One region of the Bradyrhizobium sp. LTSPM299 genome, then DNA from elsewhere that is predicted to be linked to it. Evidence: riboswitches for the same ligand, from Rfam matches in the RefSeq annotation. Region 1 holds a riboswitch; the other holds the start of a gene.
The links. A riboswitch is a leader RNA that binds a small molecule or an ion and turns the genes downstream of it on or off. The one in region 1 is predicted to bind cobalamin.
Positions count from the first base shown of each region.

Region 2: linked by a shared signal. The riboswitch ahead of UP10_RS30260 (TonB-dependent receptor) and the one ahead of UP10_RS27055 (ribonucleoside-diphosphate reductase subunit alpha) in region 1 are both predicted to bind cobalamin.

Region 1 covers NZ_JYMU01000050.1:155,303-171,365, reverse strand. Annotated here, with positions in the region: gene ybgF (tol-pal system protein YbgF) at 242-1,264, shown strand; gene tilS (tRNA lysidine(34) synthetase TilS) at 1,316-2,338, shown strand; gene ftsH (ATP-dependent zinc metalloprotease FtsH) at 2,595-4,517, shown strand; gene UP10_RS27075 (DUF3052 family protein) at 4,530-4,949, shown strand; gene UP10_RS27070 (ABC transporter substrate-binding protein) at 5,089-6,288, shown strand; gene UP10_RS27065 (hypothetical protein) at 6,367-6,564, opposite strand; gene metE (5-methyltetrahydropteroyltriglutamate--homocysteine S-methyltransferase) at 6,613-8,955, opposite strand; cobalamin riboswitch at 9,067-9,268, opposite strand; cobalamin riboswitch at 9,402-9,623, shown strand; gene UP10_RS27055 (ribonucleoside-diphosphate reductase subunit alpha) at 9,740-12,616, shown strand; gene UP10_RS27050 (ribonucleotide-diphosphate reductase subunit beta) at 12,638-13,804, shown strand; gene UP10_RS27045 (hypothetical protein) at 13,845-15,350, opposite strand; gene UP10_RS45440 (hypothetical protein) at 15,601-16,063, opposite strand, start outside; gene UP10_RS27035 (TetR/AcrR family transcriptional regulator) at 16,057-16,063, shown strand, end outside.
Region 2 covers NZ_JYMU01000058.1:248,854-264,916, forward strand. Annotated here, with positions in the region: gene UP10_RS30250 (ABC transporter ATP-binding protein) at 1-472, opposite strand, end outside; gene UP10_RS30255 (FecCD family ABC transporter permease) at 469-1,512, opposite strand; cobalamin riboswitch at 1,624-1,821, shown strand; gene UP10_RS30260 (TonB-dependent receptor) at 1,933-4,209, shown strand; gene UP10_RS45460 (hypothetical protein) at 4,326-4,481, shown strand; gene UP10_RS30265 (ATP-grasp domain-containing protein) at 4,601-5,890, opposite strand; gene UP10_RS30270 (MFS transporter) at 6,061-7,278, shown strand; gene UP10_RS30275 (N-acyl-D-amino-acid deacylase family protein) at 7,412-9,130, shown strand; gene UP10_RS30280 (NCS2 family permease) at 9,140-10,534, opposite strand; gene UP10_RS30285 (adenine deaminase) at 10,557-12,431, opposite strand; gene UP10_RS30290 (TetR/AcrR family transcriptional regulator) at 12,437-13,117, opposite strand; partial or broken gene UP10_RS30295 (amidohydrolase family protein) at 13,217-13,498, shown strand; gene UP10_RS30300 (Csu type fimbrial protein) at 13,742-14,308, shown strand; gene UP10_RS30305 (fimbrial biogenesis chaperone) at 14,386-15,120, shown strand; gene UP10_RS30310 (fimbria/pilus outer membrane usher protein) at 15,137-16,063, shown strand, end outside.

The DNA.
Region 1 (16,063 bases):
CCAATCTCTCAACCGGCGCCTTCGGGCGCCGGTTTTGTTTTGGGGCCTGCGATAGCGGAGCCAGCGTTCCGTCAGCTTGATGAACGGAGCTGTGCGCAACTGCCCGCTTGCTTGTTCCGTTTCTGGCACTAAACCATACCCCTGCAATGCAGCGCCGGGTTCGGAACGCCAGTCACAATTCCGGCGTACTCCGTCCCCCAATGTGACCAGCTTTTCACGTCGATCTCGTCGTCAGGGCAAAATGTCATCCAGGCTTCTTTTCCTTTCTTCCGCCGCGGCGATCGCGGCGATGTTTGCCGTTTCCTCGCCGGCCTTTGCGCAATCAGATGACTCCGATGCCGAGATGCGGATCGAGCGGCTCGAGAACCAGCTGCGGCAGTTGACCGGACAGAATGAGGAGTTGCAGTACCGCAACCGCCAGCTCGAGGACCGGTTGCGCCAGCTCGGCGCCCAGCCTGCGGGTCCGGGCGGGCAGCCTCCCGCGGCCCAGCCGAATGTCGCGGCGGTGCCGCCGGCCCAACAGCCGCAGGCCTATCCGCAGGTCCAGCCGGGCTATGGTCGGCAGCAGGGTGGTTATGACCAGCAGCAGCAGATCGCGGCGCCCGCGCCGATCGTGCAGGAGCCCGCGCCGGCCGTAGTTCCCGGCCGCCGCAGCCGTGGCGATGCGTTCGATCCGAACCAGAACCCGAACGCTCCGGGTGCGCCGCGCGCGCTGGGCGGCGGCCAGCTGCCGGTCTCCAATGACGCCGCGGTCGGTGCTCCCGGCGGCCGCGCACTGGGCGAGCCGCTCGATCTCGGCAATACCAGCCCGCGCGACGCGGGTGGTCCGCCGCAACGCGCCCCCGGCGCCAGCGCCGCCCTGACCACGCTGCCGCCATCGGCCACGCCAAAGGACGAGTTCGACCTCGGCATCGGCTACATCCAGCGCAAGGACTACGCGCTCGCCGAAGAGACGATGAAGAATTTTTCGCAGAAATATCCCGCTGACCCGCTGGTCGCGGATTCGCAATACTGGCTCGGCGAGACCTATTTCCAGCGCCAGCAATATCGCGACGCCGCCGAGACCTTCCTTGGTGTCACGACCAAGTTCGACAAGTCGGCCAAGGCGCCCGACGCGCTACTGCGGCTCGGCCAGTCGCTCGCGGCGCTGAAGGAAAAAGAAGCCGCCTGCGCTGCGTTCGGCGAGGTGTCGCGCAAATATCCGCGCGCATCCGGTGGCGTGAAAGCCGCCGTCGACCGTGAGCAAAAGCGGGTGAAGTGCTAAACCAGCGACGGGGAGGTTGTTTCCGGCCTCTCACGACATGCTGGTCCTGCGATGCCTGACGACCAATCCGCCATCCCGGCAAGAAACGCCAAACGGCTGTTCGCGGGCCTGGCGTCCGCGCCCGCGATCGTGCTCGCGGTGTCGGGCGGTCCCGATTCCGTGGCGCTGATGTGGCTTGCCGCACGCTGGCGCCGCGCCCTCGCACGCGGGCCGCGATTGATCACCGTCACCGTCGATCACGGCCTGCGCAAGGAGGCCGCCCGCGAGGCCCGCGACGTCAAACGGCTGGCGCAAAGTCTGGAGCTGCCGCATCAAACATTGCGCTGGACCGGCGCCAAGCCGAGCACCGGATTGCCGGCGGCCGCCCGCGAGGCGCGCTATCGCTTGCTGGCACAGGCCGCGCGCAAGCACGGTGCCACCCACGTCCTCACCGCGCATACCCGCGACGACCAGGCCGAGACGCTGTTGATGCGGATGCTGCGCGGCAGCGGCATCGCGGGCCTGGCGGCGATGGCGCGCGAGACGGAGCGGGAAGGGGTTCGGCTGGCGCGGCCCTTGCTCGATATCTCCAAGGCACAGTTGATCGCAACGCTGAAGAAGGCTGGCGTCGGTTTTGCCGACGATCCGACCAATCGCGATCCAGCCTTCACGCGTCCGCGGCTGCGGGCGCTGATGCCGGCGCTGGCGGAAGAGGGCGGTGACGCACGGAACCTGGCGCGGCTCGCGGCGCGGCTTGCGCGCGCCAATGCGGCCGTGGAGGTGCTCGCCGACGGCGCCGAGCGCTATCTTGCGTTGAAGGGCGAAGGTGCCGCTCGCGCCGGCTTCGACGCAGTGTTGTTTACGGCGATGCCCGAGGAGATCCGCCTTCGCCTCCTGAAGCGCGCCATTGACCGGACCGGACACGAAGGGCCTGCCGAGCTCGGCAAGGTCGAAACCCTGCTTGCGGCTTTGGATCGCGCCGTGGCGGAGCGCGGGCCAAGGCTGAAACAGACCCTGGCGGGGGCGGTTATCAGCGTTGCCGGCGGCCGTATCCGGGTCGAGCCGGCGCCGCGCCGCCGCACGCGTTCCGGGTGAGTTTGGCCGATTGTTTCAATCGCTGTCATAATCCGGTGGGGAGGCTTAACTAACCCCGGAAAACACCAGATTTGGCGCCATTATTTGACCGGGAATCGCGCTAGGATGCGTTAAATAGTCCTGCGTGGTTCCCTTGGCATCGACCCCTGCGGCACCTAAATTGATATCATCGACGGGATAGATTCCTCGGGGATTCCCACAGAGCCTGCCCAAGGATAAGTAGAGGCCGCGATCCGCGCGACCACGAAGGAAGACAATGAACGCCAATCTGCGGAATTTCGCCCTCTGGGTCATTATCGTTTTGCTGTTGCTGGCGTTGTTCACGCTGTTCCAGAATCCTGGCCAGCGCACCTCCTCGCAGGACATCTCGTTCTCGCAGCTTCTGACCGAAGTCGATCAGGGCCATGTCCGCGACGTCGTGATCCAGGGGCCGGATATCCACGGCACCTTCACCAACGGCTCGAGCTTCCAGACCTATGCGCCGAGCGATCCGACGCTGGTGAAGCGCCTGTATGACGGCAAGGTGCAGATCACCGCGAAGCCGCCGGGCGACAACGTGCCGTGGTTCGTGTCGCTGCTGGTGTCTTGGTTGCCGTTCATCGCGCTGATCGGCGTCTGGATATTCCTGTCGCGGCAGATGCAGGGCGGCGCCGGCAAGGCGATGGGCTTCGGCAAGTCACGCGCCAAGATGCTGACCGAGGCGCATGGCCGCGTTACCTTCGAGGACGTCGCCGGCGTCGACGAGGCCAAGCAGGATCTGCAGGAGATCGTCGAGTTCCTGCGCGACCCCGGCAAATATCAGCGGCTCGGCGGGCGGATTCCGCGCGGCGTGCTGCTGGTCGGCCCTCCCGGCACCGGCAAAACCCTGATCGCGCGTGCGGTCGCGGGCGAAGCCAACGTACCGTTCTTCACCATTTCGGGTTCGGACTTCGTCGAAATGTTCGTCGGCGTCGGTGCTTCCCGCGTCCGTGACATGTTCGAGCAGGCCAAGAAAAATGCGCCGTGCATTATCTTCATCGACGAAATCGACGCGGTCGGCCGCCATCGCGGCGCCGGCCTCGGCGGCGGCAATGACGAGCGCGAACAGACGCTCAACCAGTTGCTGGTCGAGATGGACGGCTTTGAGGCCAATGAAGGCGTGATCCTGATCGCGGCGACCAACCGTCCCGACGTGCTAGATCCCGCGTTGCTGCGTCCCGGCCGCTTCGACCGTCAGGTGGTGGTGCCGAACCCGGACGTCGTCGGCCGCGAGCAGATCCTCAAGGTTCACGTCCGCAAGGTGCCGCTGGCGCCGGATATCAACCTCAAGACCATCGCGCGCGGCACCCCCGGTTTCTCCGGCGCCGATCTGATGAACCTCGTCAACGAGGCGGCGCTGACCGCGGCGCGTCGCAACAAGCGCATGGTGACCCAGTCCGAGTTCGAAGAGGCCAAGGACAAGGTCATGATGGGCGCCGAGCGCAAGTCGCTGGTGATGACGGAAGAAGAGAAGATGCTGACCGCCTATCACGAAGGCGGCCACGCCATCGTCGGCCTCAACGTCGTCGCGACCGATCCGATCCACAAGGCGACCATCATTCCGCGCGGCCGTGCGCTGGGCATGGTGATGCAGCTGCCTGAGCGCGACAAGCTGTCGATGTCGCTGGAGCAGATGACCTCGCGTCTCGCCATCATGATGGGCGGCCGTGTCGCCGAAGAGCTGATCTTCGGCCGCGAAAAGGTCACCTCGGGTGCGTCCTCCGACATCGAGCAGGCAACACGCCTAGCTCGCATGATGGTGACGCGCTGGGGCCTCTCCGAGGCGCTTGGCACCGTCTCCTATGGCGAAAACCAGGACGAGGTGTTCCTCGGGATGTCGGTGTCGCGAACCCAGAACGCGTCGGAGGCGACGGTTCAGAAGATCGACAACGAGATCCGGCGCTTTGTGGAAGAAGGCTACAACGAAGCGACGCGGATCCTCACTGAGAAGCGCGCCGACCTTGAAGCTCTCGCAAAGGGCCTGCTCGAATTCGAGACGCTGTCTGGCGACGAGATTCAGGATCTGCTCAAAGGCAAGAAGCCGAACCGTGAGTCGGTTCTGGAGCCGTCGACGCCGCGCGCGTCCGCTGTACCGCCGGCCGGCAAGCCGCGCCCGCGTCCCGATCCGGACCCCGGCCTGGAGCCGCAGCCGCAGGCTTAAGCGCCCACAGCCATGGCCGGCACTTCCGGCAAATCGATTGTGCAGAAGCTCGGCCTCAAGCCGGGCTTTTGCATTTTTGTGGACGGTTTGTCCGTTGCCTATCGCGACGTCGTCGGTGAACTGCCCGCCGATGTGCGGATGGCAACGACCGCGAACGGGCCGCTCGATGCCGTGCATCTGTTCGCGGTCGAGGCTAAGGGGCTCGCCGTCAAGCTACGCCGCTATCGGCAAGCGATCGCGCCTGAGGGCATGATCTGGGTGTCGTGGCCGAAGAAGAGCTCGGGCGTCACGACCGATCTCACCGATGTAGTGGTGCGTGAGACCGGGCTTGCGGCTGGTCTCGTCGACATCAAGGTCTGCGCCGTTGATGAAGTCTGGTCGGGGCTGAAGTTCGTGATTCCCGTCAAGGAGCGCGACAAGGCATCGAAATAGCCGCCGCTCATCATTGCTTATAAAGCATCATGATTATGATTGGCGTCCATTAGGGCGCCGTGGCATCCTCTGCTCGGCCGGTTAACGGCACGGCCGCGTCCCAAGAAGCGCGGTGAAAGAATCAGGGGAGGGGAAGCCGATGCGTAAGGCATTTGGCGCGCTTGCCGCCGTTTCATTCCTGCTGCTGCCTGCCGCTTCCGTCGCCGCCGAGATGCGCGGCGTCACCGCAACCGAAATCAGGATCGGCCAGACCATGCCCTATAGCGGGCCGGTGTCGGCGTTCGGTGCGCTGGGCAAAGGTGAGGCCGGCTATTTCAAGATGGTCAACGAACGCGGTGGCATCAATGGGCGCAAGGTCAATTTGATCTCGCTCGACGATTCCTACGCGCCGCCGAAGACGGTGGAGCAGACCCGCCGTCTGGTCGAGAGCGACGAGGTCGCGCTGATCTTCTCCTCGATCGGCACCGCGCATAACACCGCGATCGCAAAATACCTGCAGGGCAAGAACATCCCGCAGCTGTTCCTGGCTTCCGGCGCCTCGAAATTCGGCGACATCGCGCAATTTCCGCAGGCCGTGATGGGGGTGCAGGCGCCGTTCCGCTACGAGGCGCGGCTTTATGCACGCTATGCGCTGGCGAAGAATCCGAACGCGACATTCGCCGTGATCTCGCAGAACGATGATTACGGTCGCGATTATCTCGCCGGCTTGAAGGACGTGCTCGGCGAGAAATATGACGCTCTTGTCACCGGTGCGACCTACGAGATATCAGACCCGACGATCGACTCGCAGATCGTCAAGCTGAAGGCGTCGAACGCCGACGTCTTCGTGATCGCGGCGACGCCGAAATTCGCGGCGCAGTCGATCCGGAAAGCCTATGAGATCGGCTGGCGACCGATGATTTTCCTCTCCAATACCGCGGTCTGGATTTCGACCGTGATGCAGCCTGCCGGCGTCGAGGCAGGCACCGGCATTATTTCCACAGCCTATGTGAAGGACCCCGACGATCCCGCCTGGAAGGACGATGCCGGCATGAAGGGTTGGCGCGAATTCATGACCAAATACGTGCCGGACGCAGACCAGCACGACACCAACTACGTCAACGCCTATAACAGCGCGATGGCGCTGGAGGCCGTGCTGAAGGCCTGCGGCAATGATCTGTCGACCGAGAACATCCTGAAGCAGGCCTATTCGATCAAGGACCTGGAATTGCCGATGCTGCTGCCGGGCATCAGGATCAACACCTCGCCGACCGACCATGTGCCGGTCGAGCAGATGCAGTTCATGCGCTTCAACGGCAAGAATTGGGACCGGTTTGGCGACCTGCAGACGGGGAATTGAATCTGTTGCGTCATTGCGAGCCAACGGGTCGCGCGAACGCGCGCCCCGTTGGCTCGCAATGACGAAGTAGTTGCTGGCTTACGCCGTTCTCATCGCCCCGAAATGCCGTTCCAGAATCTGCTCCGGCGTTTCACTCAGCTCGATCGTCTGTCCGTCGCCGCCGACGAGGGCGAGCACGGTGCGCTCGCCGTCGCGCCACATCGAGCCGACCAGCGCGATGTTGATGTGAATGGCCTGCCCCGTTGCAAACCTCGTGCATTCGATCCAGAAGCGCATGACGTCTCTCTCGATATGCGGGGTTGAACGGGGCAGGCGGGAGTTGCGCTACGCCAGCTCGCGGAGTTCGCGGGCGGCGGCGACCATGTTGACGAGGGCGGGCCGGACCTCTTCCCATTTGCGGGTCTTCAGGCCGCAATCCGGATTGATCCAGAGCTGGGCATCGGACAGCCGTTGCCGGGCGAGCTTGAGCAGCTCGGTCATCTCCGTGACCTCGGGCACGCGCGGCGAGTGGATGTCATAGACACCCGGCCCGATCTCGTTCGGATAGCGGTAGTTCCGGAAGGCGTCGAGCAGCTCCATCTTCGAGCGTGACGTCTCGATCGAGATCACATCCGCGTCCATCGCACCGATTGCGTCGATGATGTCGTTGAACTCGGAGTAGCACATGTGGGTGTGGATCTGGGTCTCGTCGCGAACGCCGGACGAGCAGATGCGGAAGCACTCCACGGCCCAGTCGAGATAGGTTGTCCACTCGGAGCGGCGCAGCGGCAGGCCTTCGCGCAGAGCCGCCTCGTCGATCTGGATCATGCCGGCGCTGGCGGTCTCGAGGTCGCCGACCTCATCGCGGATCGCGAATGCGATCTGCCGGCAGGCTTCGCTGCGCGGGATGTCGTCGCGAACGAAGGACCAGTTCAGGATGGTGACCGGTCCGGTCAGCATCGCCTTCATCGGCCGCTTGGTCAGCGACTGCGCGTACAGCCACCATTCGACCGTCATCGGCTTCGGACGTGACACGTCACCGAACAGGATCGGCGGCCTGACATAGCGCGAGCCGTAGGACTGCACCCAGGCGTTCTCGGTGAAGACGAAGCCCGACAGCTGCTCGCCGAAATACTGCACCATGTCGTTACGCTCGAACTCGCCATGGACGAGGACGTCGAGGCCGATGGTTTCCTGCCAGCGCACGGCCAGCGCGGTCTGCTCCTGCAGGAAGGTCTTGTAGTTGGCATCGCTTAGCCCGCCCTTGGCATGGGCCGCGCGCGCCTTTCGGATCTCCGGTGTCTGCGGGAACGAGCCGATCGTCGTGGTCGGGAACGAGGGCAGGTTGAAACGCGCATGCTGCGTGCCGGCACGTTCTCCGAACGCGCTGGCGCGGCGGCGCATCGCTGCATCGACGCTAGCGAGACGCTGCGCGACCTTGGCGTCGTGAATCCGCGGCGAGATTTTGCGTGCGGCTGCGGCCGCATCCGAGGCCTTCAGGGTGGTCTCGACCGGACCGCGGCCGCCGGCAAGCGCGCTACCCAGCGCTGCCAGTTCCTCCATCTTCTGCACGGAGAAGGCGAGCCAGCTCTTCACTTCGGCGTCGAGCTTGGCCTCTAACCCGAGATCGATTGGAACGTGCAGCAGCGAGCAGGAGGGCGCGATCTGCACGCTGTCCTTGCCGAGCTTTGCGATCACAGGCTCGAGCCGGTCGAGGATCTTGCCCAAATCGGCGCGCCAGATGTTGCGGCCGTCGATCACGCCGAGCGATACGACACGATCGGCGGGCAACCGAGCGAGGTCGTCGAGCTGTTCGGGCGCGCGCACGAGGTCGAGATGCAGGCCGGCGACCGGAAGCGCGAAGGCGGTGTCGCGATTCTCACCCAGGCTGCCGAAATAGCTGGCCAGCATGATCTTGACCTGCGGCACCGCCTTGGCGATCTCCGCATAGGCATGGCGCAGCGCGCTACGCGCCGCATCGTCGAGATCGAGCACCAGGCAGGGCTCATCGATCTGCACCCACTCGGCGCCGCTTTTGGCGAGCTCGCGCAGGACCTCGATATAAACCGGCAGCAGCCGGTCCAGCAGCGACAAAGTGTCGGGGCCGGCATCCTTGCTCTTGGCGAGCTTCAGGAACGTGACCGGACCGACCAGCACCGGCCGGGTCTGATAGCCCAGCGCCTTGGCTTCCTGGTATTCCTCGATCGGCTTGCGTGAGGCGAGGCTGAATTGCTGATCCTTCGACAGTTCCGGCACCATGTAGTGGTAGTTGGTGTCGAACCACTTGGTCATTTCCTGCGCCGGAACGCCGTGACCGTGGCCGTGATGGGCATGGCTGCAGGCAGGGTCATGTGCGTGGCCTTCCGCGCCGCGCGCCATCGCGAAATAAGTCGCGAGCGGCACCGCGCCGCCGGTCCAGCCGTAGACTTCGGGAATCGCGCCGACCATGACCGAGGTGTCGAGCACCTGATCGTAGAACGAGAAATCGTTCGACGGAATCACCGACACGCCGAGCTTCTTCTGCCGCGCCCAGTTGGCGGCGCGCAGCCCGATACCGGTCTCGATCAGAGCCGGTTGGTTTGATGTGCCGGACCAGAAGCTTTCCAGCGCGACCTTGAGTTCGCGGCGCGGGCCGATTCGCGGCGTTCCGAGCGTGGCAACGGCAAGTGAAGAGATTGTAGAAGACATTGGCTTAACCCCAAAAGTTGGGGGCAAAGGCCGTAGTGACACGTCTGGACTCCGCAAACACGGAGTGCGCGTGCGGGGTCGCAACCGCACCACCGGGACACCCCGCCCGTGGACGTGTATGTTGTCGAGGCAGGTCTCCTGGCTCACGGGTCTCAGCTACCGTTCCGGCCTTCCCAAAGCTTTCGCTTCAGTGGCTGAAGTTGAACGGTGGCTCACCGCTTACAGTTGCGGGGGCAGCGCCGGCGTTACACCGGCTTCCCTCTTAGCTTCGAAAGAAAGTGCCTCTCGAAGAACCACGACGCGCCCACTTATCGACAACATGATGGGCGCGTCAACACACGCGGGCTTGACCCGACTTACCCACCGATTCCCACAGGGCTGCCGATCAGATTTCAAAAATTTTTCACTGAAGCGGTTCGGGCCGTTGACACCCGTCCTCAAATCACACCAGATATAGGCGTCACGGTCCGCCATATCCCTAGATTTGGTGGCTAAGAGGGAAGTCGGTGAACTACGGGTAGACCCGTAAAAATCCGGCGCTGCCCCCGCAACTGTAAGCAGTGAGTTGTTCCCGCCCTGTTAAGTCACTGATGCGACACCGCATTGGGAAGACGAGGGAGCAACAGCGACCTGCAAGCCAGGAGACCTGCCGGGACACCGAATCTACGTCCACGGGCGGGGTGTCCCGGCGGTCGCTTGCATTGCCATGCCGGCGCGTTGCCGCCGGTTGATGCGGCGTCCCCTCGACATCCAGCCCCAACAAAACATGCATGGGGTCTGCACGATGTCACTCTCTCTCGATCGCGAAGTTAAGCCAGCGCCGCTCATCCTCCTGCGTCCGGAATCGCTTGCCGCGCCGGACGCCGAGCTTCCGATGCAGGTGATTCGCCGCAACGGTACGGTGTCGAGATTCGACGCCAGCAAGATTTCGGTGGCGATGACCAAGGCGTTCCTGGCGGTCGAGGGGCATACCGCAGCAGCATCACGCCGCGTCCACGAGATCGTCGAGCAGCTCACCGCCGAGGTCGTCGGCGCGCTGGCGCGCCGGATAAGCGAGGGCCGTACCTTCCATATTGAGGATGTGCAGGACCAGGTCGAGCTGGCGCTGATGCGCAGCGAGCACCACAAGGTCGCGCGCGCCTATGTGCTGTACCGCGATGAACGCACCCGGCAGCGCGCCGAGCAGGACGCGGCGAAGGTTGCGAAGCCCGTAGCCGGGCCGACGATCCATGTCACACGGCTTGATGGCACCAAAGTGCCGCTCGACCAGGCGCGGCTTGCGCTGATCGTCAACGAGGCCTGCGCCGGGCTCGACGGCGTCGACGCCGCGCCCGTTATCGCCGAGACCCAGCGCAACGTCTATGACGGCATCAGCCAGGACGAACTGGCGCAGGCCTCCGTGATGGCCGCGCGCACGCTGGTCGAGCAGGAGCCGAACTATGCTTATGTCAGCGCCCGCCTGTTGCTCGACAAGCTCCGCACCGAGGTGCTGTCCTACGTCCACGACGTACCGACCAACGCGTCGCAGGCCGACATGGCCGTGCGCTATGCCGAGTATTTCCCGGCCTATATCAAGACCGGCATCAAGGCCGAGCTGCTTGACGCCGACCTCGGCCGCTTCGACCTGGCGCGGCTCGCCGCGGCGCTGAAGCCCGAGCGCGATCTGTCGTTCCAGTTCCTCGGGCTGCAGACGCTGTACGATCGTTATTTCCTGCACGTCCGTAACAACCGCATCGAGTTGCCGCAGGCCTTCTTCATGCGCGTCGCCATGGGACTTGCCTCGCGCGAGATCGACCGCGAGGCCCGCGCGATCGAGTTCTACGATCTGCTGTCGTCGTTCGACTTCATGGCCTCGACGCCGACATTGTTCAATTCCGGCACGCTGCGGCCGCAGCTGTCGTCGTGCTTCCTCACCACCGTGGCCGATGACCTCGACGGCATCTTCAAGTCGGTCAAGGACAACGCGCTGCTGGCGAAATATTCCGGCGGGCTCGGCAACGACTGGACGCGCGTCCGCGGGCTCGGCGCGCACATCAAGGGCACCAATGGCGAAAGCCAGGGCGTAGTGCCGTTCCTGAAAGTCGCCAACGATACCGCGATCGCCGTCAACCAGGGCGGCAAGCGCAAGGGCGCAGTCTGCGCCTATCTCGAGACCTGGCACGTCGACATCGAGGAATTCCTCGATTTGCGCAAGAACACCGGCGACGACCGCCGCCGCACCCACGACATGAACACGGCGAACTGGGTGCCTGACCTGTTCATGCAGCGCATCGAAACCGACGGCGAATGGACGCTGTTCTCGCCGGACGAGACGCCCGACCTCCACGACCTCTACGGCAAGCCGTTTGCCGAGCGCTATGCGCACTATGAAGCCAAGGCTGCGCGCGGCGAGATGCGGGTGTTCAAGCAGGTCCGCGCCGTCGACCTCTGGCGCAAGATGCTGACCATGCTGTTCGAAACCGGTCATCCCTGGATCACCTTCAAGGATCCCTGCAATCTGCGCTCGCCGCAGCGCCATGCTGGCGTGATCCACTCCTCGAACCTGTGCACCGAGATCACGCTCAACACGTCCGACGACGAGACTGCGGTCTGCAATCTCGGCTCGATCAATCTGCTCAATCACATTCAGGACGGCCGGCTCAACGAGATCAGGCTGAAGAAGACCGTCACGACGGCGATGCGGATGCTCGATAACGTCATCGACATCAACTTCTACACCATCCCGGAAGCGCGCCGTTCCAACCTGCGGCACCGCCCGGTCGGTCTCGGCCTGATGGGCTTCCAGGACGCGTTGCAGGCGTTGCGGATCGCGGTGGCGTCGGATGCCGCTGTGACCTTCGCCGACACCAGCATGGAGGCGATCTCCTACTACGCGATTTCGGCCTCGGTCGATCTCGCCGCCGAACGCGGGCGCTATCCCTCGTTCGACGGCTCGCTGTGGAGCCAGGGCATCCTGCCGATCGATTCGATCGAGTTTGTCGCCGACGCCCGTGGCGGCCTCGATATGGACCGCTCCAGCACCCGCGACTGGGCAGCCTTGCGCGGGCGCGTCACCTCGGTCGGCATGCGCAATTCGAACGTGATGGCGATCGCGCCGACGGCGACGATCTCCAACATCTGCGGCGTCGCGCAGTCGATCGAGCCCGCCTACCAGAACCTCTACGTCAAATCCAACATGTCGGGCGACTTCACGGTCGTGAACGAGTTCCTGGTGCGCGATCTCAAGGCGCGCGGGCTGTGGGATGAGGTGATGGTCAACGACCTCAAATATTTCGACGGCAGCGTCGGCACCATCGACCGCATCCCGGACGACCTCAAGGCCCTCTACGCGACCGCCTTCGAGATCGACTCCAGCTGGCTGGTCGAGGCGGCCTCACGCCGGCAGAAGTGGATTGACCAGGCGCAGTCGCTCAACCTCTACATCGCCAATCCGTCCGGCAAGAAGCTCGATTCGCTCTATCGCCTGGCGTGGTCGCGCGGTCTGAAGACAACCTACTATCTGCGCTCGCGCAGCGCGACGCATGTCGAGAAGTCGACGCTGAAGGGCACCGACGGCAAGCTCAATGCGGTCTCGTCGGTGACGCTGATGTCGCCGGCGCCGGACTTGTCGGGAGCGATCGCCTGCTCGATCGACAATCCCGAATGCGAAGCCTGCCAGTAAGCGAAAAATAAGGACAAGATGATGCTCGACTGGTCAGAAACCCAGACCACCCTGCGGCAAGCGCCGCAGGCACTGCAAGCGCCGCAGGCTTTTGTCGCGCCGCCGGCTTTTGCGGCTGCGCCTGCCGCTCCTGCTGACGCGACTGGCCTCGGCGCGATCGATCGCCGCGGCGGCCGCGTCTCGGTCGACGAGAAGCGGATGATCAATTGCCGCGCCGACGTCAATCAGCTGCTCCCGCTGAAGTACAAATGGGCGTGGGAGAAATACCTCGCCGGCTGCAACAATCACTGGATGCCGACCGAGGTCTCGATGCAGGCCGACATCGCGCTGTGGAAATCACGCGACGGCCTCACCGAGGACGAACGCCGTGCCATCAAGCGCAATCTCGGCTTCTTCGCGGCTTCCGAAAGCCTGGTTGCCAACAACATCGTGCTGGCGATCTACCGTCACCTCACCAATCCGGAGTGCCGGCAATATCTGCTGCGCCAGTCCTTCGAGGAGGCGGTGCACACCCACACCTTCCAGTACATCGTCGAAAGCCTCGGCCTCGACGAGGGCGAGCTGTTCAACATGTACCGCGAGGTACCTGCGATCACCGACAAGGCGGCGTGGGCGATCAGGCATACCCAGCATCTCGACGATCCCGATTTCAAGACCGGCACACCCGCTTCCGATCAGGCGTTCCTGCGCGACCTCGTCGCCTTCTACGTGATCTTCGAAGGCATGTGGTTCTACACCGGCTTCGCGCAGATCCTCTCGCTCGGCCGTCGCAACAAGATGGTCGGGATCGCCGAGCAGTATCAATACATCCTGCGCGACGAGAGCATTCACCTGAATTTCGGCATCGACGTGATCAACCAGATCAAGATCGAGAATCCGCATCTGTGGACGTCGGCATTCCAGGACGAAGTCGGCGGCATGATCCGCGAGGCCGCGGAGCTCGAGGCATCTTATGGCCGCGATACCATGCCGCGCGGCTTCCTCGGGTTGAACGCCGCATTGTGCGAGCAATACATGCACTTCATCGCTAACAGGCGCTGTGCACAAATCGGTCTGGCGCCGGTATTCGCGGAGGCGGAGAATCCGTTTCCCTGGATGTCGGAAGCGATGGATCTGAAGAAGGAGAAGAACTTCTTCGAGACGCGCGTGATCGAATACCAGAACGGCGGCGCGTTGAACTGGGAGTGAAACGCTCGCGCGCCGTCTGAAGACGGCGCGCCTTCCGCGATCAGTTCGAGCTCTCCGCGGCGGGAAGGGCGCTCGTTTTGGTCTCATCCGATCGGACGTGGATGACGGCGAAGTCGTCCTTGTACAGCCGCTTCCAGCCCTTGACGTGATCCAGCGCATAACCCGCTGGTGACGTCGGGTTCAGCAGCGTCGCATCGATCTGATATTTGTCGAGCAGGCCCAGCAACTGGCCGACGTTGCGGGCTTCGGTCGCGTCGAAATAAGCGAGCACGAACTGCTCGCCGTACAATTCGGCGCGACCGTCGATGAATACCTTCATGTCGCGGCTGACCATATAGCCGCCGAACGGCGCGGTGCTGAAGATGCGTTGCGCGTGCCGCTTCTGGAGCAGATCGACCGCCGCAACGGGAGTTACGCTCGGAAGGAACATAAAGGGATGCTGCGCGACGAAGATTTTCGTCGACGTCCATCCGCCCGCAATGATCGCCACTGTTGCAAGGATGGTGATAAGCGGGGCCGACCGGGCCTCCTCGATCGCGGATCCGCCCGCCTCGGCGGTTCCCCATTGTTCGGCGATCGGCTTGGCCAGAACGAGCGGGGCCAGGAACGCGAACACCTCGATGTTGCGGACATGTGAGATGGCCATCCAGATCAGTCCGACCAGCAGCAGGATCCGCGGCACCGAGAGCGTCAGCTTGCGATAGAAGGCGACGCCGATCAGCGTGAGCAGTGTGGCTTCAAAAAAGGTGAACTTGCTGAAGTCGACCGGCATCCATTCCCAGATCAGCGACAGCAGCTTGCCGAGGCTGAGAATCTTCAGCGCACCCATCGGCGTATTCCAGCCATACGGCGTCAGGCAGCTCGCAACCAGCGCGGCCAGGCCGAACAGCCCCCAGCGCACGGCAAGCTGAAGCCTGCGGCTTGGCTCGGCGCTCCAGAGCGCCTCCAGGCCGATCGGGCCGATCAACGCCAGGCCGAACACGAAGCCGCCGTGCAGATTGGCCCATATCGCCATCAGCGGCAGCAGCCACCACGATGGATGGGTGCGACGATCCGCGGCCACCATCAGCCCGCCGATGAAGGCCAGCAGGAACGGCAGCGCCAGCACGTGAGGCCGCGCGAAGAAGTGAGACGCCGATTCCAGCAGCGCCAGAGCCGCGATCAGGATCGCGCGGGCCGGGTCGAAATATGGGCTCAGCAGATAGAGGAAGATCGTGATGGTTGCTCCGACCGCGATCGAAGACAGGATCACCGGGCCGGCCCAATCGCCCGGCCCGTAGCTGATCGCATAGAGCACCTGCGACAGCCATGAGCTCGAGATCCAAGGCTCGCCAAAGCGAGTGAACGAGAACACGTCCGTGTAAGGCATGGCCCCGTTGTCGAGGATCCACTGCCCGATCCGGATCTGCCACATCGAGTCGGAGTCGCGCAGCAGGATCTCGCCTGCGGACAGGAAGAACAGATAGACGCCGGCGCCGGCGCAGAGCGGTACCAGCCCTCGAGCCATGCTTCGGTTCGTCACGCTGCTGGTGATGGAGATCGACATGGACCTTTTCTTGGTTTGACCGCGGACAAATTCGGGTGCGACGCCGCCGTACAGGACCATGATTTCCTATAAATTCGGGTAAACTTCGCATGCCACGTGCCGCGGCTGCGACCGTGTCCGCGGATGTGCCAATCCGATGTGCCGGGCCATGTGGGACGCAAGTGATCGAAGGATCAGCCGATCGGCCGGGAATTGCGTGGCCGTGCCGGAACAATTATCTCGATATCGAGCAATCGTCTTAGATCGTGATTTACCATGGCGCGATCGATTGCCTGGAAGGTGTGATCCTGCAGCGGCCCTGTTGATTGCGAGCGCCACATAGGTGAGCGGTCCCATGATCGTCATGATCAACAGCAGCTGGGCGAGCGCCGAGGCCAAATAGCAATCTCGGGTCGGCAGCCGATCCGAGCGCCCAGAAATACAGATAGACCATCAGCGCGAATTCGCCGGCCATTCCGCTCATCACGCCGAAGGCGACGGGCTCGAGCGAGAAATCTACGAACAGGACCGCGAGCAGCAGCACGCCGCTTATCGCGGCAATGAGAATCCAAGCTGTCGCAAAATCCTTACAATTCCACCTTGTGTTTCGGTCTGAATAGTTGTTCACTTCTTGCAGCGACTGCGGGATCTGTCGCTCAAAACATTGAAGATTCGTGCGTTCTGCCGGTGGGCGCCGGCCGAGCGCGCGGTGGGGGACGGCAACGCCATGGTCT
Region 2 (16,063 bases), on a different contig from region 1:
CTTCCACCGCCAGCACGCGGGCCAGCGCGACGCGGCTGCGTTCGCCGCCGGAGAGTTCGGTGACGCGGCGATCGCCGAACGCCGTCACGTCAACCGCCTGCATCGCCCGCAACACCGCGTCCATATCCCTGGGCGACAGTCGCGCCGGATCGGTCGCGCCATGCGGATAGCGCCCGAGCGCAACGATGTCGCGCGCCGGCAGCGGCCAATGCACCATGTGACCCTGCGGCAGATAGGCGAAGCGTTTGGCACGCTCGCGCAGCGACAGCGAGGACAGCGCGTCACCGCCAATCCTGATCTCGCCATCGGACGGGATCAGCCCGGCCAGCGCACGCAGCAACGTTGTCTTGCCGGCGCCGTTCGGGCCGACCAGCGCAACCAGATGGCCTGGTGACAGCGACAGCGAGATGTCGTGCAGGACCTTCCTTTTGCCGAGCGAGGCATTGAGGCCGGTTGCGGAGAGCAGCGTCATGCCACGCCTCCGCCGAGCGCGCGGCGCTCGCGCATGATCAGATAGAGGAAGAACGGCACGCCAATGATCGACGTCAGCACGCCGACCTTGATGTCCGAAGTCGAGGGGATGATACGAACCGCGATGTCGGCCGCGAGCAACAGCGCAGAACCGGCGAGCGCGCTCGGCACCAGCAGGCGCGCCGGATCGTGGCCGATCACCGGGCGCATCAGATGCGGCGCGATCAGGCCGATGAAGCCGATCGTGCCTGTGACAGCGACCGCGCCGCCGACACCGAGCGCCACGCCTGAGATCACCAGGAGCCGCAGCCGCCCGACATCGACGCCGAGGCTCCGCGCGGCTTCTTCGCCGAGCGTCAGCGCGCGGAAGGCACTTGCCTGGCTCAGCAGGATGACCGCACCGGCAATAATGAAGGGCAATGCCAGCGCGACATGCTGGAAGCTGCGGTCCTCCAGCGAGCCGAGCAGCCAGAACGCGATCTCCAGCACCACGAACGGATTGCTGGAGAGGTTCATCACCAGTGCGGTCGCAGCACCCGCGAAGCTCGAGATCGCCAACCCCGACAGGATCAGGATCAACAGCCCGGCATTGCGGCCGGCGATCGCCAGCAACGCGAACACCGAAACGAAGGCCGCGATGATCGCGGCCACGGGCAGCGCGTAGGAGCGCACGTCGGCCAGCCCCAGCGCGATCACCAGCACCGCGCCGAACGCGGCCGATTGCGGCGCGCCGAACAGCGACGGCGAGGCCAGCGGATTGCGCAACAGCCCCTGCAGGGCCGCGCCCGACAATCCCAAAATGCCGCCGATCGCAAACGCGAGAATGGTGCGCGGCAGGCGGATCTCGCGCACGATCACCTGCGCCACCTCGGTAGCCCCGCCGAACAGCGCCTCAATCACCGCGAGCGGCGACAGCCGCACCGGCCCGATGCCGAGCGAGATCAGCACCAGCAGAACCACGAGCGCGGCGAGCGCCGCGGTCGCGCCAAAACGCCGCCGCGCCGCGACCTCGGCCGCCAAGGCAAAATCCTGCACGCTCATCGCGCCATGCTCATACAGCGATTACAGTGGCAGACAAGCGACACTCGACAAAAACCGTACCCCCTCCACCGTTGCCCTACTTCCGCCGGGATTGACTCGGTTTCCAGCCGCCCCCTAGATGAACAGGACGGTTCCTGAATTGGGATCAAAAGGGAATGCGGTGCGGGGAAACTCCCCTAGGCCGCGGCTGCCCCCGCAACTGTATGCGGTGAATCCTCTGTCATATGCCACTGGGAAACTCGGTCCTGGGAAGGCGACAAAGGGTAACGACCCGCGAGCCAGGAGACCTGCCGTCAGCCGTGGTCACACGCGATGATGTCGGTCGGGGAGTACAGACATTAGCTTCACCTGACGTGCCAAGGCACGGCGGTGAAACTGGTTCGCGGTGACGTGCCACTGACGTCGACCGAGGTCCAGACTATGTTTTCACTCCCTTCAGCCCGGCGGCGCCGCGCGCTGCTTCTTGCGTCGACGATGATCGTGCCGGCCCTCGGCGCGACCTCCGCGCTGGCGCAGCAGGCCCCGCAGGTCGCGCCTTCCGATCAGCTCCCCCCCATCGAGGTCACCAAGCCGGGCGACCAGAACCTCACCCGTGCCAAACCGACCGCTGACGAGACACCGGCTCAGCGTCGCCCGGCCCCGGGCGACACGCAAACCAGCAACACGGGCACCGGGACGGGAACGAGCACGCCGTCGACGGGCGCGGGCACCGGAACCGGTGGCACAGCCGGCGGCGGACGTCAGTTCTCCGCCATTGTCGGCGCGTCCTCGACCGTGATCACGGCCGACGACATCGCGCACTCACCGGTGCACACACTGTCCGAGATCATCGCGCAGGTGCCTGGCGTGCAGTTGCAGTCGTTCTACGGCGGCGTGAACGGCGCCAAGACGTCGGTCGACATCCGCGGATTCGGCGCTTTCGCCGCCCCGAACGTACTCATTCTCATCAACGGGCGCCGGCAAACTGACATCGACCTGGCGGGTTTCGATCTTTCGACGATCCCGCTCAATTCGATCGAGCGCATCGAAATCACCCGCGGCAACAGCGGCGCCGTGCTCTACGGCGACAACGCGGTCGGCGGCGTGGTCAACATCGTCACCAAGACCGGTGTCGGCGGACCACCAGTGTCGATCAAGGCTGAAGGCGGCGTCGGCTCGTTCAACCAGCGCATGGCCGAAGTCTCGGCCGCGGTCAATTCCGGGCCATGGTCGACCTCGTTCTATGGCAACGGCGTCAAGTCCGACGGCTACCGCGCCAACAATGCGCTCGACCAGCGCAACGCCGTTGGCAACATCAATTACACGACCCCCGACCTCTCCGCGTTCCTCACCGTCACGGGAGGCGATCAGAAGCTCGGCCTCCCCGGGGGCAGGTTGGTTGATCCATCGATCGGCCTCAACGAACTGGCGACCGACCGCAGGGGTACCAGCACGCCGTACGACTATGGCAACCAGCAGACCGCCGGCGTCACCACCGGCTTCACCAAGACCTTGATAAACGGCGTCGACCTGATCGTCGACGGCGGCTGGCGGCAGCGCGACACCCAGAGCGGCTTCTTCGGCTCGACGCCGACGATCAGCTTTTCGTCGACCTACAACGATGCCGCGCTGCAGACCTGGTCGATCACGCCGCGCCTCAGCATAAAAAATACGGCCTTCGGGCTGCCGTCCTCGATCCTGACCGGTATCGACTATTACGACACGACGTTCCGTGAGTCGCGCGGCGCCTTCCAGGGCGTGGACCCCTACCACATCTACAACATCGACCAGCAGCAACTGGCAGGTTACTGGCAGCAGACCATCGGGCTGCTGCCGACCACCGATTTCTCGTATGGTGCGCGGGTGGAGAACACCAACGTCTCGGCGCGGGATCGCTACGACCCGAACGCCCCCTTCGCATTCGACGCGCAAGCAACCCCGCTCAACAGCAGCGAGACGCAATATGCGGCGCATGTCGGTGTCGAGCATCGATTCGACGACACGTTCTCGGTATTCGGTCGCGCCGCGCGCGCGTTCCGCACACCCGGCGCCGACGAACGCGTTGCATCGGGTCCCTCGTTCGATGCGTTCTTCAATCCGCTGCCGCAGAACTTCCAGCTCAAAACCCAGACGTCGGAAGACGTCGAGGGCGGCTTCCGGGTCAAGACCAACCGCTTCCAGGTGCAGACCACCGTCTATGTGATGGATCTCGAGAACGAGATTCAATTCAATCCAGTGCTGTTCTACAATGTCAACCTTGATCCGACCCGCCGCTACGGCTCAGAGACCAGCGCCTCGCTCAAGGTCAGCGACACCGTGACCTTCCGCGGCGGCATGGCCTACACCCGCGCCGTCTTCCGCGAAGGCATGTACGCCGGCAACGACGTCCCGCTGGTGTCCCGCTACACCGGCAATGTCGGCGTGACCTGGAATATCTGGCAGAACTATCTGGTGTTCGACGGCACGCTGCGCGCCTGGAGCTCGCGTATCATGGACAACGACCAGGCCAACACCCAGAGCCGCATCCCTGGCAATGCGACGGCCGATATCAAGCTCAGCGGGCAATATGACCACTTTTTCTGGTCGCTCAGCGTGAACAACCTGTTCAACGCGCTGTACTATGACTACGCGATCGCGAGCAGCTTCACGGCGGGCCGCTTCTCGGCCTACCCGCTCCCCGGCCGGACCTACATGGTGCGGGCCGGCGCGACGTTCTGAGCTGTCTCAACACGATGCGGCGGACCGCAATCCCGCCGCATCTTCGTCATTACACATACCCGGCAAGTGGAGTAGGATCGCACGACGCGATCACACGCGACGCGCAGGGGAAACGCATGGGCAAAGCCGGGAAAAAGACCGAAGGCGGCGACAAGCCCGTCGACAAATCAAAGAAGCCGCCGCCGCCGTCACCGGCTGACGACGATTACGAGGACGGCGACATCGCCACGCCGAAGCGCGACCGCTCCGGCGATGATGACGAGCCGTTGTAGGTAGCCGATGGCGAAACCCAACCACGATGTCGTCCCGGCGCAGGCCGGGACCCATAGCGACCGCCGTTCGTTTGGCGGCACGCTGGGGCCACACTTCACTTCGCGACAAGCATCGGTGGTTATGGGTCCCGGCCTTCGCCGGGACGACCCGTTGAGGCATCGCGCAGAAAATCCTCACGCTCGATCACTCGAATACTCGCGCGATCGAGCAGATGCGCACCGAAACCACCGCGCGCAAGGCGGGTGGCGATCCGCGGCGACCCCAGCAGCAACACCGCTGTCATTGCCAGCGGCACGGCGCTGAGCCAATCGAGCCGCACAGGCGTGAGTTCCTCGGTGCTGTCCCGGTAGGCACCACGGCCCATCACGATTCGCCCGCATTCCCTGATGATGTCGCGCCGCGTGCCATCGCGTGACGCACTGCCGAGCAGCGCCTGTATCGCAAGATGCGTCCGCACGCCCGCGCGGCTCTCTCCAAGCGACGCCGGAATCTCACCGCGGGAGACGCGCAGCAAGAGATCGACGAGATCGGTGCCGGCACGATATGCATTCATCGGCTCGACCAACCGTGGATTGCAGTCGATCAGAAGCGGCGTGTCGCTGTCGAGCGGCATGATGACATCGACCGACAATGCGCCGTGCCAGCCGAGATGCGCGCCGATCGTCTCGATATAGCCGCGGATGGCGGGCCGGCTGACGCTCTGCTTGATCGCCTCGCCGCCGCCGATGCCGGCCGCGACCTGCTGGTAGGCGTGGAAGCCAAGCATCTTGCCGCGGCAAAACATCGACTGCGCCTTCTCGGTGGTGCCCGCGATGAAATCCTGCACCAGCACCTCGTCGGCAAAATCCGCGCCCGATTCGAGATCGCCGAGCGCGCGATTGAGATCGCCGGCGTCACGCACGAACCAGATGCCGCGGCTGGCGGTGCCGACCGACGTCTTGACCACGGATGGGAACCGCACCGCCGCGCGCAACTCTTCGGCGGACCGCACGATCCGGGTCGGCGGTCGTGGCAGGCCGAGTTGATCGAGCAGCCGGCTGAAGCCGGCCTTGCCGTGCACGGTGCGGTAGGCGGCGAAATCCGGCAGCGCCAGCGCCACGCGTGATGTCAGTTGCGCGCCGACACGGGCGAACAAAAAGCCCTGTTCGTGGGTCGGCAGCAGCACGTCGAAATGCTGCGACGCCAACAGCCGCTCGACGAAGCGCAGGAAGCCCGCCGGATCGGTGCGCAGCCCGGGGCAATGGTGGAACTTGCGGACAAAGCGAGAAGTGCGCGCCAGGCACCAGCGGGAGGGATCGCAGAGCTCGACATGATGGCCGGCCAACCCGAGGATCGTGATCGCCTCGCGGGCGGAGGTGCTGGACCCCTCTGGCACGAGCACCCGGAGCGGTTTGCTGGCGTCGATCATGGCTGATCATCGCCGCGCCGCCGCATTTTGTCGCCGCCTTTTGATGCCGCATGGGCCGATTCGGCGCCCGCATCGGGGGCAGCCATGCACCGGCGTTTATGGACAATTAGCCGTCAGCCTCTATTTTCGCCCCGCCCCGCCGGGCTGTTAAAAACAGGGTTTTCTCTGAGATGGTCGATATTCTGGCTGCACCGCAGCAAACGAAAGCCGACAGCGCGCTGCGCACGCTAACGGGGATTTCGATCGCGCATTGGGTCAGCCATTTCTACATCTTCGTGTTTCCGATGCTGTTTCCGTTCCTGAAGGAACAGCTCGGCGTCGGCTATATCGAGCTCGGCTTCGCGCTGACCGCGTTCGGCCTGGTCTCCGGCCTGACCCAGGCGCCGATCGGCTATCTCACCGACCATTTTGGCGCGCGGAAAGTGCTGCTGATCGGCCTTGCCGTCGGTGGCTGTGCGCTGATCGGGCTCGGCCTGCATCTGAGCTATCCCGCGCTGATCGTCAGCGCCGTGGTGCTAGGGCTCGCCAACAGCGTCTATCATCCGGCCGATTACGCGATTCTTTCCGCGCATATGGACAACGCGCGGATGGGCCGAGCGTTTTCGGTGCACACCTTTGCCGGCTTCCTCGGCGGCGCCGTCGCGCCCGCGATCATGCTGGCGCTTGTCGCGACGGTCGGTGGCCTCGGCGCGCTGATCGTGGCGGGTGCGATCGGGCCGCTGGTGGCGTTATTGCTGATCGCGATGGGCGTGCCCGATACCAGCGCCGCCGAGCGCAAGGCGGCCGGCGCGGAAGCGCCGAAGCAGAACATCGTGACGCCCGCCATCATGATGCTGACGATCTTCTTCATGCTGCTCGGCCTGTCGAATGCCGGCATCAGCAATTTCGGCATCGTGGCGCTGATGAGCGGTTATGGCGTCGATCTCGCGACCGCCAATGTCGCGCTGACCGCCTTTCTTGCCGCCAGCGCCATCGGCGTGCTGGCTGGAGGCTTTCTCGCCGACCGCACCCACCGCCACGGCCAGGTCGCGGCCGCAGCCTTCGGCATCAATGCGGTGATCATGTTGGTGATTGCGATCGCTTCCTTGCCCTCGCCACTGCTGACGGCGTTGCTGACGGTGGCGGGATTCCTCGGCGGCGTGATCACACCGTCGCGCGACATGCTGGTGCGCAACGCGGCGCCTCCTGGCGCGGCGGGGCGCGCCTTCGGAATCGTCTCCACTGGCTTCAATTTCAGCGGCATCTTTGCCCCGCTGCTGTTCGGCTGGATCATGGACCAGCACATGCCGCACTGGGTGTTTGGCGCCTCAGTCGTGTTCATGGTGCTGACGGTGCTGCTGGCGCTGGTCACCGAGCGCAAGCCCGCCCAAATTCCCGCGACCGCCTAGCCCGGCGCTTCGCGCGTTTCTTCACGCGAAACAAGAAACAGGCGCATTCCAGAGCCTCATCCCCGGCGGTTGACAGCATCAGGGCGTCACCCATGATGCGTGCCAACCAAGAACAGCCACGGGATGACGCGCCATGACCTCGACCCCTGACCTCGTGATCCGCGGCGGCACCGTTGCCGACGGCAAGGGCGGCGATCTCTATGAAGCCGATGTCGCCATCACTGGCGGGCGCATCAGCGACGTCGGCAAGGTGACGGCCAAGGGCAAGGAAGAGATCGACGCAAAGGGCAAACTGGTGACGCCCGGTTTCGTCGACGTCCACACCCATTACGACGGCCAGGTGACCTGGAGCCACGACATCACGCCGTCGTCGCAGAACGGCGTCACCACGGCGATCATGGGCAATTGCGGCGTCGGCTTCGCGCCGTGCCGGCCGAGCGATCACGTCAGGCTGATCCAGCTGATGGAAGGCGTCGAGGACATTCCGGAGCCGGTGCTGAGCGCCGGCATTCCCTGGGCCTGGGAGAGTTTTCCGGACTACATGGAGTGGCTGTCGAAGCGCAATTTCGACATGGATGTCGGCGCGCAACTGCCGCATGCGGCGCTGCGCGTCTATGTGATGGGCGAACGCGGCGCGCGCCGCGATCCGTCCACCTCAGATGACAACAGGGCGATGGCGACACTCGCGAGCGATGCGGTGCGATCAGGCGCGTTGGGGTTTTCGACCTCCCGCACCCTGAACCACCGCACCTCGACCGGCGATTACACGCCGACCCTGAAAGCCGGCGAAGACGAACTGACCGCAATCGCGGGCGCGATGCACAACGCCGGCCGCAGCGTGTTCCAGTTCGTGCTCGATCTTTCCACCCTCGATGAAGATCTGCCGATGATGCTGCGGGTGGCTGAGACCACCAAAATCCCGGTATCGTTCTCGATCACGCAGAACGACAAGGCGCCGCAGCGCTGGCGGCAGACGCTCGACACCATCGCCGAAGCATCGAAACGCGGCCTGTCGATCACGGCGCAAATCGCCGCGCGCCCTGTGGGACTGATGCTCGGGCTGGAATTGTCACGCAACCCGTTCCAGACCCATCCGAGCTACAAGGCAATCGCGCATCTGCCGCTAATGGAACGCGTCGCGCGGCTGCGTCAGCCGGAGCTGCGCGCCGCGATCCTCGGCGAGCATGCGACCGCGACCGACGATCCGCTGTTCTTCCGGCCGAACTACGACAAGATCTATTTGCTCGGCAATCCACCGGACTATGAGCAGCCGCCGGAAAATACGCTGGGCGCGCAAGCCCGCCGCCAGGGCGTGCAGCCGGAAGGCCTCGCCTATGATGCGATGCTGACTGACGAGGGCCGCGGCATGCTCTACGTGCCGTTCCTCAACTATGCCGACGGCAATCTCGACGCCACGCGCGAGATGCTGCGCGATCCAAATTCGGTGCCCGGCCTGTCCGACGGCGGCGCGCATTGCGGCATCATCTGCGACGCCAGCTTCCCAACCTATCTCTTGACGCACTGGACCCGCGACCGCTCTCGCGGCGAAAAGCTCTCGATCCCGTTCGTGGTCGCCGCACAATCGCGCAAGACCGCGCTGTCGGTCGGGCTCTATGACCGCGGCGTGATCGCGCCGGGCTTCAAGGCCGATGTCAACGTGATCGACTACGACCGGCTGCATCTGCATCCGCCGAAGGTGCATTACGACCTCCCGGTCGGCGGCCGCCGGCTGCTGCAGCAGGTCGACGGCTACGATGCGACAATCGTGTCAGGCGTGGTCACCCAGCGCGACGGCAAGTCCACCGGCGCAAGGCCGGGCCGATTGGTGCGCGGCGCGCAGGGCTTGGAGTGAGCGCGCAGCCTACATGATCTGCGCCGTTACGACGGCGTAGAGGATGAACACGACGCCCAGGCCCCAGACCATTGCGGGAATCTGCACCGAGCGCCCCATGGCGGCTTCGAGCAGGATGTAGCTCAGCGTCCCCAGCGCCATACCGTTGATCAGATTGTTGGTCAGAACGGTCACCAACAGCGTCAGCACGATCGGCACCGCATTGCCGAGCTCGTTCATGTCAATGCGGGCGAGACCCTGCATCATCAGAACGCCGACCAGCACCAGCGCCGGCGCGGTCGCCTGAGGGGGAATGATGACGAAGATCGGCCAGAAGAACAAAGCGAGGCAAAAGAAGCCCGCGACCGTGAGCGAGGTCAGGCCGGTGCGCCCACCCGCCTGCACGCCGGTGATGGATTCGATATAGGCCGTGACGACGGATGTGCCGAGCATCGGACCAACGATCGTCGCGGTCGCATCGGTCGCGAACGCCGCGGTGGCGTTGGGTATAGAACCATCGGGCCGGCGCAGATTGGCCGCGCCGGTCACGCCGATCAGCGTGCCGAGCGTCGAGAAGAACTCGGCGCAGAGGAAATAGAACAGCAGCGGCAAGGTCACCACAAAGTGGGAGAAGAGGTAACCGACATCGAGCGCCATAAAGGTCGAGGTCGGCCATCGTGGCCAGGACATGATGGCTGATGGCACCGACGTCACCATCTTGCCGTTGGCGGCGGGAACGAACAAACCGATCAGGGTGAGGGCTGCGATCGACAGGATGAGCGCGCCGGGAACGCGCAGCGCCACCAGAACCGGCGTGAACAGCAAACCGGCCAGCGTCAACAGGACTGCCGGGTTACGCAACGATCCCATTGCAATATAGGTCGATTGGCTCTGCACCACGAAACCTGCGCCACGAAGCGCGATGAAGACGATCAGCGTGCCGACCGCGGCCTGAATGCCGATCTTCAGCGCCTCCGGAACGTCCCTGGCGACACGTTCGCGCAGCCTGGAAAGGCTCAGGATCAGGAACAGCACGCCGGTGAAGGCGACCATGGCCAGCGCGCCCTGCCAGGGCATACCCATCTGCTTCACGATCACATAGGTGAAGATCACGTTCGAGCCCATCGCCGGCGCCACCGCGAGCGGCAGATTGGCCGACAGCCCCATCAGCACGCAGCCAAAGATCGCCGCGAGCGCCGTGGCGCTGACCAGATCGGCGCGATCCATTCCTGCATTGGACATGATCGCCGGGTTCACCGCGATGATATAGGCCATCGCCGCGAAGGTGGTCGCACCCGCCATCACCTCGCGCCCGACACTGGTGCCGCGTTCGCTCAGGCGGAAGAAGCCGTCGAGCGCGCCTGCGGCGACGGGTTTTGGCGCGGCCTGATCGGAGGCCAGCGGCTGCGATGTGATCTCGTTCATCCCACTGCTCCGATTGATGCCGTCACCACACCACCGGATGCGCCTGGCCGGTCTGCACGTTGATAAAGCCGAGCGGCGCCGCTTCGCATGGCGCAACCAACACCCAGCTCCACGGCGCGCAGGTCAGGGTCGCGAACATCAGTCGCTCGGGAAATCCCGGATACCAGCGCGGCCGGAAGGTCGGCTCGTACATCCAGTCGACCTTGCGTCCCTCGGCGTAGAGAGCCTGCATGTCGGCATCCAGCGCCTCGGCGGAACGGCAACTCATCAGGCCGCCAACCTCGAAGCGCACCGTGGCGGCGAGCTCTCCCTCGCGCACCAGCGCCCAGCCGCCCTGCAATTCGACGAGCGCATTGACCGCCTTGGCCATCGCGGCATCGGAGGAGCCGACGACCCAGATGTTGTGTTTGTCGTGCGCGACCGAACAGGCGACGGCAGAATCCGGCGTACGCGGTCCGCAACCGCGCCAGAACATCTTCGAGACGCGGCCGTCGCCGGAAAAGCGATCGACGATGGCGAATTTGGTGATGGCCTCGCTCTCATCCCGCTGCACGGCGCCGTCGCGCACCGGCAGATCGAGCGTGTAGAAATCGGGATGCCAGTGGAACGGCCGGATCACCGCCGCCTTCATGGTCTCGCGCCCGGGCTCCGCGGCAATCGCAAAATCCTGCGGCTCGATCTTGCGATTGACGTTGACCGTCTTCGTCGCCCAGTCGGGCCATCGAATCTCCGGCACAGGGCCGATGTAACGCGTGCCGTCCGACACAGGGGCACCGTCAGCCCAGACCTCGGCAATGCCGAGCTTGCCGACGTCAGACAGCAGCACGACGTCGCCGAACCGTCCGGGCGACAGGCTGCCGACATAGGGGGTGAGACGCATGTGCCGCGCTGGATTGATGGTGAGGCACTGGATCGCGATCTCGGGCGCAAGGCCGGCCTCGATCGCGACCCGCGCATTGTGGTCGGTCGCGCCCTGCTCCAGCGTGTGGCTGGCGCTGCGGTCGTCGGTAGTGAACGCGATCTGCGACCAGTCCTGCAGCCCCTTCGCGAGCAACCAGGCGACGATCTCAGCCATGGCGTAGACGCGCAATTCGATGAACAGACCGCGCGTCAGCTTGTCCCAGGTTTCCTCCGGCGTCTGCACCTCGTGGTCGGAGGCGAGCCCCGCCGCGGCGAAGGCGTTGATCGACGGCAGGTCGCGCAGGCCCGACGCATGCCCTTCGACAACGCCGCGCGCCGCAAAGGTCGCCTCGATCATGGCCCAGATCCGTTTGTAAGACGGGTTGTCCGGATTCCACACCGCCGGCCAGTCCATCACTTCGTCGAGCCCGGTCACCATCAGGCTTTCGGCCATGAAGCCGGCCTGCTCCTTGCCGCCATACCAGCCGCCGCCCCACTCATAGGCGGTGGGCGGTACGGCGGAGCCGGGCTGCGGAAAGATCTTCAACGGCGAGCCGCGCCGGCGGGCCTCGAACCAGAATTCGAGATTGCGCGCGCCGTTGACGTTGGAGAATTCGTGGCTGGCCTCGCAGGTCCAGGTATTGCCGCGCGGCAGCACCAGCGCCGCCTCCCATTCCGGCGTCAGATGCGAGCTTTCGATGTGCTTGTGCACCTCGCCGAAGCCCGGAACGGCCGAAAGATTCGGCCGGTGCACCCGCTCGCGGACCTCGCCGGGATAGCTGCCGGCCGGCCCGACCCAGGCGATGCGGCGGCCCTTGAAGACGATCTCCTGATCCTCGCTCCAGCTGCGGCTATGAACATCGAGCAGCCGCCCGACCCGCAAGGCGCGATCGGCCGGACGGCGGCCAAGCGCCGTCAGCACCAGATCCTGCCGGATGCGGATCTCATCGGCTGCGTTGATCAGCAGGTCGTCCGGGATCGAGCTTGCAGATGCCATGGTCGTCATCCTGCGCTTACGCTGGTTTTCTTTCGTGCCGCCGCGCGCTTGCGGGACGATTGGCCGCTGCCTTGAGCGACCTCTCGCGCGGCGAGCGCGTCACGGCGGCGAACGTCTTTCAGCAGCGTGGTCAGCGCCCATTCGATCGCATCTGATATCTCGGCGCTGGACATGCCGAAATCCTCGCGCAGCGCGTTCCAGGCCAGCGCATTGTTCAGATAAGCCGCCAGCGCCTCTGCCTGGCGGACCTCCTTCGGCGTCAGGTGCCGGGTCAGCGGCGCCATCGCCTCGTGATGGCGTGCAATCAGGCGGCGCCGGAAGTCGACGCGCATGGCGCGGCCGACACGGGTGAGCGCGATGGCACGCGCAAGATGGGGATGACGATCGAACCGCTTGCAAAGCTTGCGAAAGATGTCGGGCAGTTCGTCCGGCGAGCTGAACGGGACGTAGCCAAAGACGTTGTCCTCGATCCACTCGCCCGCGGCGGCGAGCAGGTCCGCGCGGGTCTTGAAGTGCCGGTAGATGGTGCGTTCCGCGACCTTGGCGCGCCTAGCGACATCAGACATCGGAACATCGTCGGCGGCGCCCTCCTCGAGCGAGGCGACAAAGGCCGCCACGATGCGCTGGCGCGTCAACGCCGCGTATTCATCCCGCAGACCGGAGCTATGTCGCTTGACTGCACTCATGTCATAATCATGACATCAGTGAATTCGGGGCGTCAACGCCAGATTTGAGGCAACGATGCTGTGGGAATAAGCGCGGCGGGGCAGTCGCGATCACGCGCGGCGGTGCAATTGCGGAAGACCGCGCTCTCGGTCGGGCTCACCGACCGCGGCGTAATCGCCGCCGGGATTCAAGCCGACGTCAACGTAATCGATTACGACCGGCTGCATCTGCATCCGTCGAAGGTGCATTACGACCTCCCGGTCGGCGGCCGCAGCCTGCTGCAGCAGGTCGACGGCTACGACGCGACGATCGTGTCCGGCGCGGTGACGCAGCGCGAGGGCAAGGCCACCGGCGCAAGGCCGGGCAAGCTCGTGCGCGGCGCGCAGGGGATGCTGAACTAGAGATCGCGCAGGACAACCGCCGCAAACTGACGCCTGTCACCCGGTTTTCCATCCCCTGGATCGTTCAATCCCGGCTGGCTCTCCGAGCCAATTTCTGTGGCATCATCGTTTCTGATGGCATCATAAAATCTTATAAGGACCGCCTGCTGGAGACAGCAAAGCGTATACCTAATCTTCACCGCTGACGTTAACCATAACGGTCGTCACAGTTTAGATTCCGTTATTGTTTTTGGGCAGCTCGACATGAAGCAGCCATTCAAATTCCCCCTGCGCGCGAGACGGTATCGTCGCTCGTCGCCGTCGATCGTCTTGATGGGCATTGTCGCCTGCCTTTTTGCGACAGGGCCTGTTGTGGCCCAGGCCGGCACCTCAACGGCGACCCTGAGCGTTTCGATCGTCATCACCGCGGCCTGCACGATCAATCCAGCGACGCTCATCTTTGCGTCGACATCCGGAACCACCTTGATCACGACAGCCGTCAATGGAAGTTCAACGGTATCGGTCACCTGCACCGGCGGAAGTCCCTACTCGATCGCGATGGACAATGGTTCGAACGCATCCGGCAGCCAGCGTCGCATGATCAGCGGAGCCAACTTTCTCAGCTACAATCTGTACGTTGACGCGGCACATACGTTGCCCTGGTCTACCGCGACCAACTCGACCACCTGTACGACAGCCGGCGATTGCTTTCTCGGAACCGGCAACGGCGCCGCCCAAACCGTCAATATCTACGGCGTCGTCCCAACCACGGCGACCGCTCCTCCACCAGGCACCTACACCGACACGGTCACGATGACGATCACATTCTGACCAGAGGCAATCCGGGTCAGAAGGCTATCATTCGACGACCGGGCAAATTGGCCGCGTGCATAGAGAGAGAGCATCGGATGACAGTCAAAAGCAGGCTCTGGTGGGTAGCCGCGGGGGTATGCCTCATTCTTCGGCCTTCGCTGGCCGCCCAACTCCATGTCGAGCCGGTGCTGCTTGAACTTGGCGCGCCAGTCGCGGCCGGCGTTCTGACCCTTCGCAATGACGACGACGTCGAGGCTGTCGTGCAAACGCGGGTCGTTCGATGGTCGCAGTCGAACGGCAACGATGTATTCGAACCGGCAACCGACGTTGTCGCCTCGCCACCATCGGTCACCCTGGCGCCGCGAACCGATTACGTGGTGCGAATAGTCCGGGTATCGAAGCAGCCGGTAGCGGCTGAGGAAAACTATCGTGTCATCGTGGATCAGTTGCCAAGCGCCGTCAGGCAGCAAAACCGGTCGGTCAATGTCCTGATACGGCAATCGATCCCGGTTTTCTTTCGGGCCCGCGAATTTCGACCCGCCAGCGTCTCCTGGACGCTGCGGCGTGAGGCTAACAAGCTGGTTCTGACCGCAAGCAACGCCGGAAGCGAGCACCTGCGTATTGCGTCGTTGCGAGTCCGCAACTCGGCGGGAGCGACGATTTCATACGGAAACGGTCTGGCGGGTTATGTCCTCGGGCAGTCCGCCAAAAGCTGGATATTGCCGAGCCATCCGGCGGGCTTTGACGTCAGGGGATCCATGTCGATTGTGGCGGAGAGCAACAAGGGTCCAGTGAGTGCGATCGCCCAGTCGTCAGATGGTCTGCAATAGGATCATTGCCGCTCTTATGGTGGCCGTGGTCGGAGCCGTGGTTAGCTCGAGTCCATCGCGTGCCGACGAGGAGCGGAAAAACCTGCAGCTTGACGTCGTCATCAACGGCGCTTCCATCAAGATGATCGCGAGCTTCGTCGTTCTTGATCAAAATCGAATCGGAGCTACGCCGCAGGAACTGAAGGAAATCGGCCTTCGTCTCAGCGGGTCTCACAATCCGGATGAAATCGTCCCGCTCGACGATATTCCGACCGTATCCTACGATTATCTGGAACGCACCCAGACCATTCGAATCACGGTGGATAACCGATATCGCATCGGTCAAACCTTCGACCTGAGCGGAGCACCTGCCGCATCATTGGTTCGAACGCAGGCCGCCTGGGGAAGTGTCCTGAACTACGATTTGCTGAGCTCTTCCAGCGACGTGCGCAGCTTTTACGCTTCCAACGGCAATTCCTTGACTCTCGACGGCCGGGTGTTTTCGCCCTACGGCACATTTCAACAATCGGCGATCGTTCGCTCCGGTCCCGGTCGACCGACCGATTTCGTCAGGCTCGACACCTCGTTTCGATATTCCGATCAACAGAGGATGATCACCTATGTCGCAGGTGACACCATCAACGGCGGCCTCGCATGGTCGCGTCCGGTTCGGATCGGCGGGTTTCAGGCACAAAGCAACTTCCTGCTGCGACCCGACCTCGTCACCATGCCGCTTCCTTCCCTGGGCGGCAGCGCGGCGGTGCCCTCGACAGTCGATGTGTACGTCAACAACATGAAGACCTTTACCCAGGAAGTGGCCGCGGGTCCTTTCAGTGTAAATAACGTTCCGCTCATTTCCGGCTCCGGTAGCGCCGAGTTGGTGATACGCGATGCTGCTGGTCATGAAACAAGATCGACGTCACCGTTTTATGCGTCCTCGAATCTGCTGGCCCCGGAACTGACG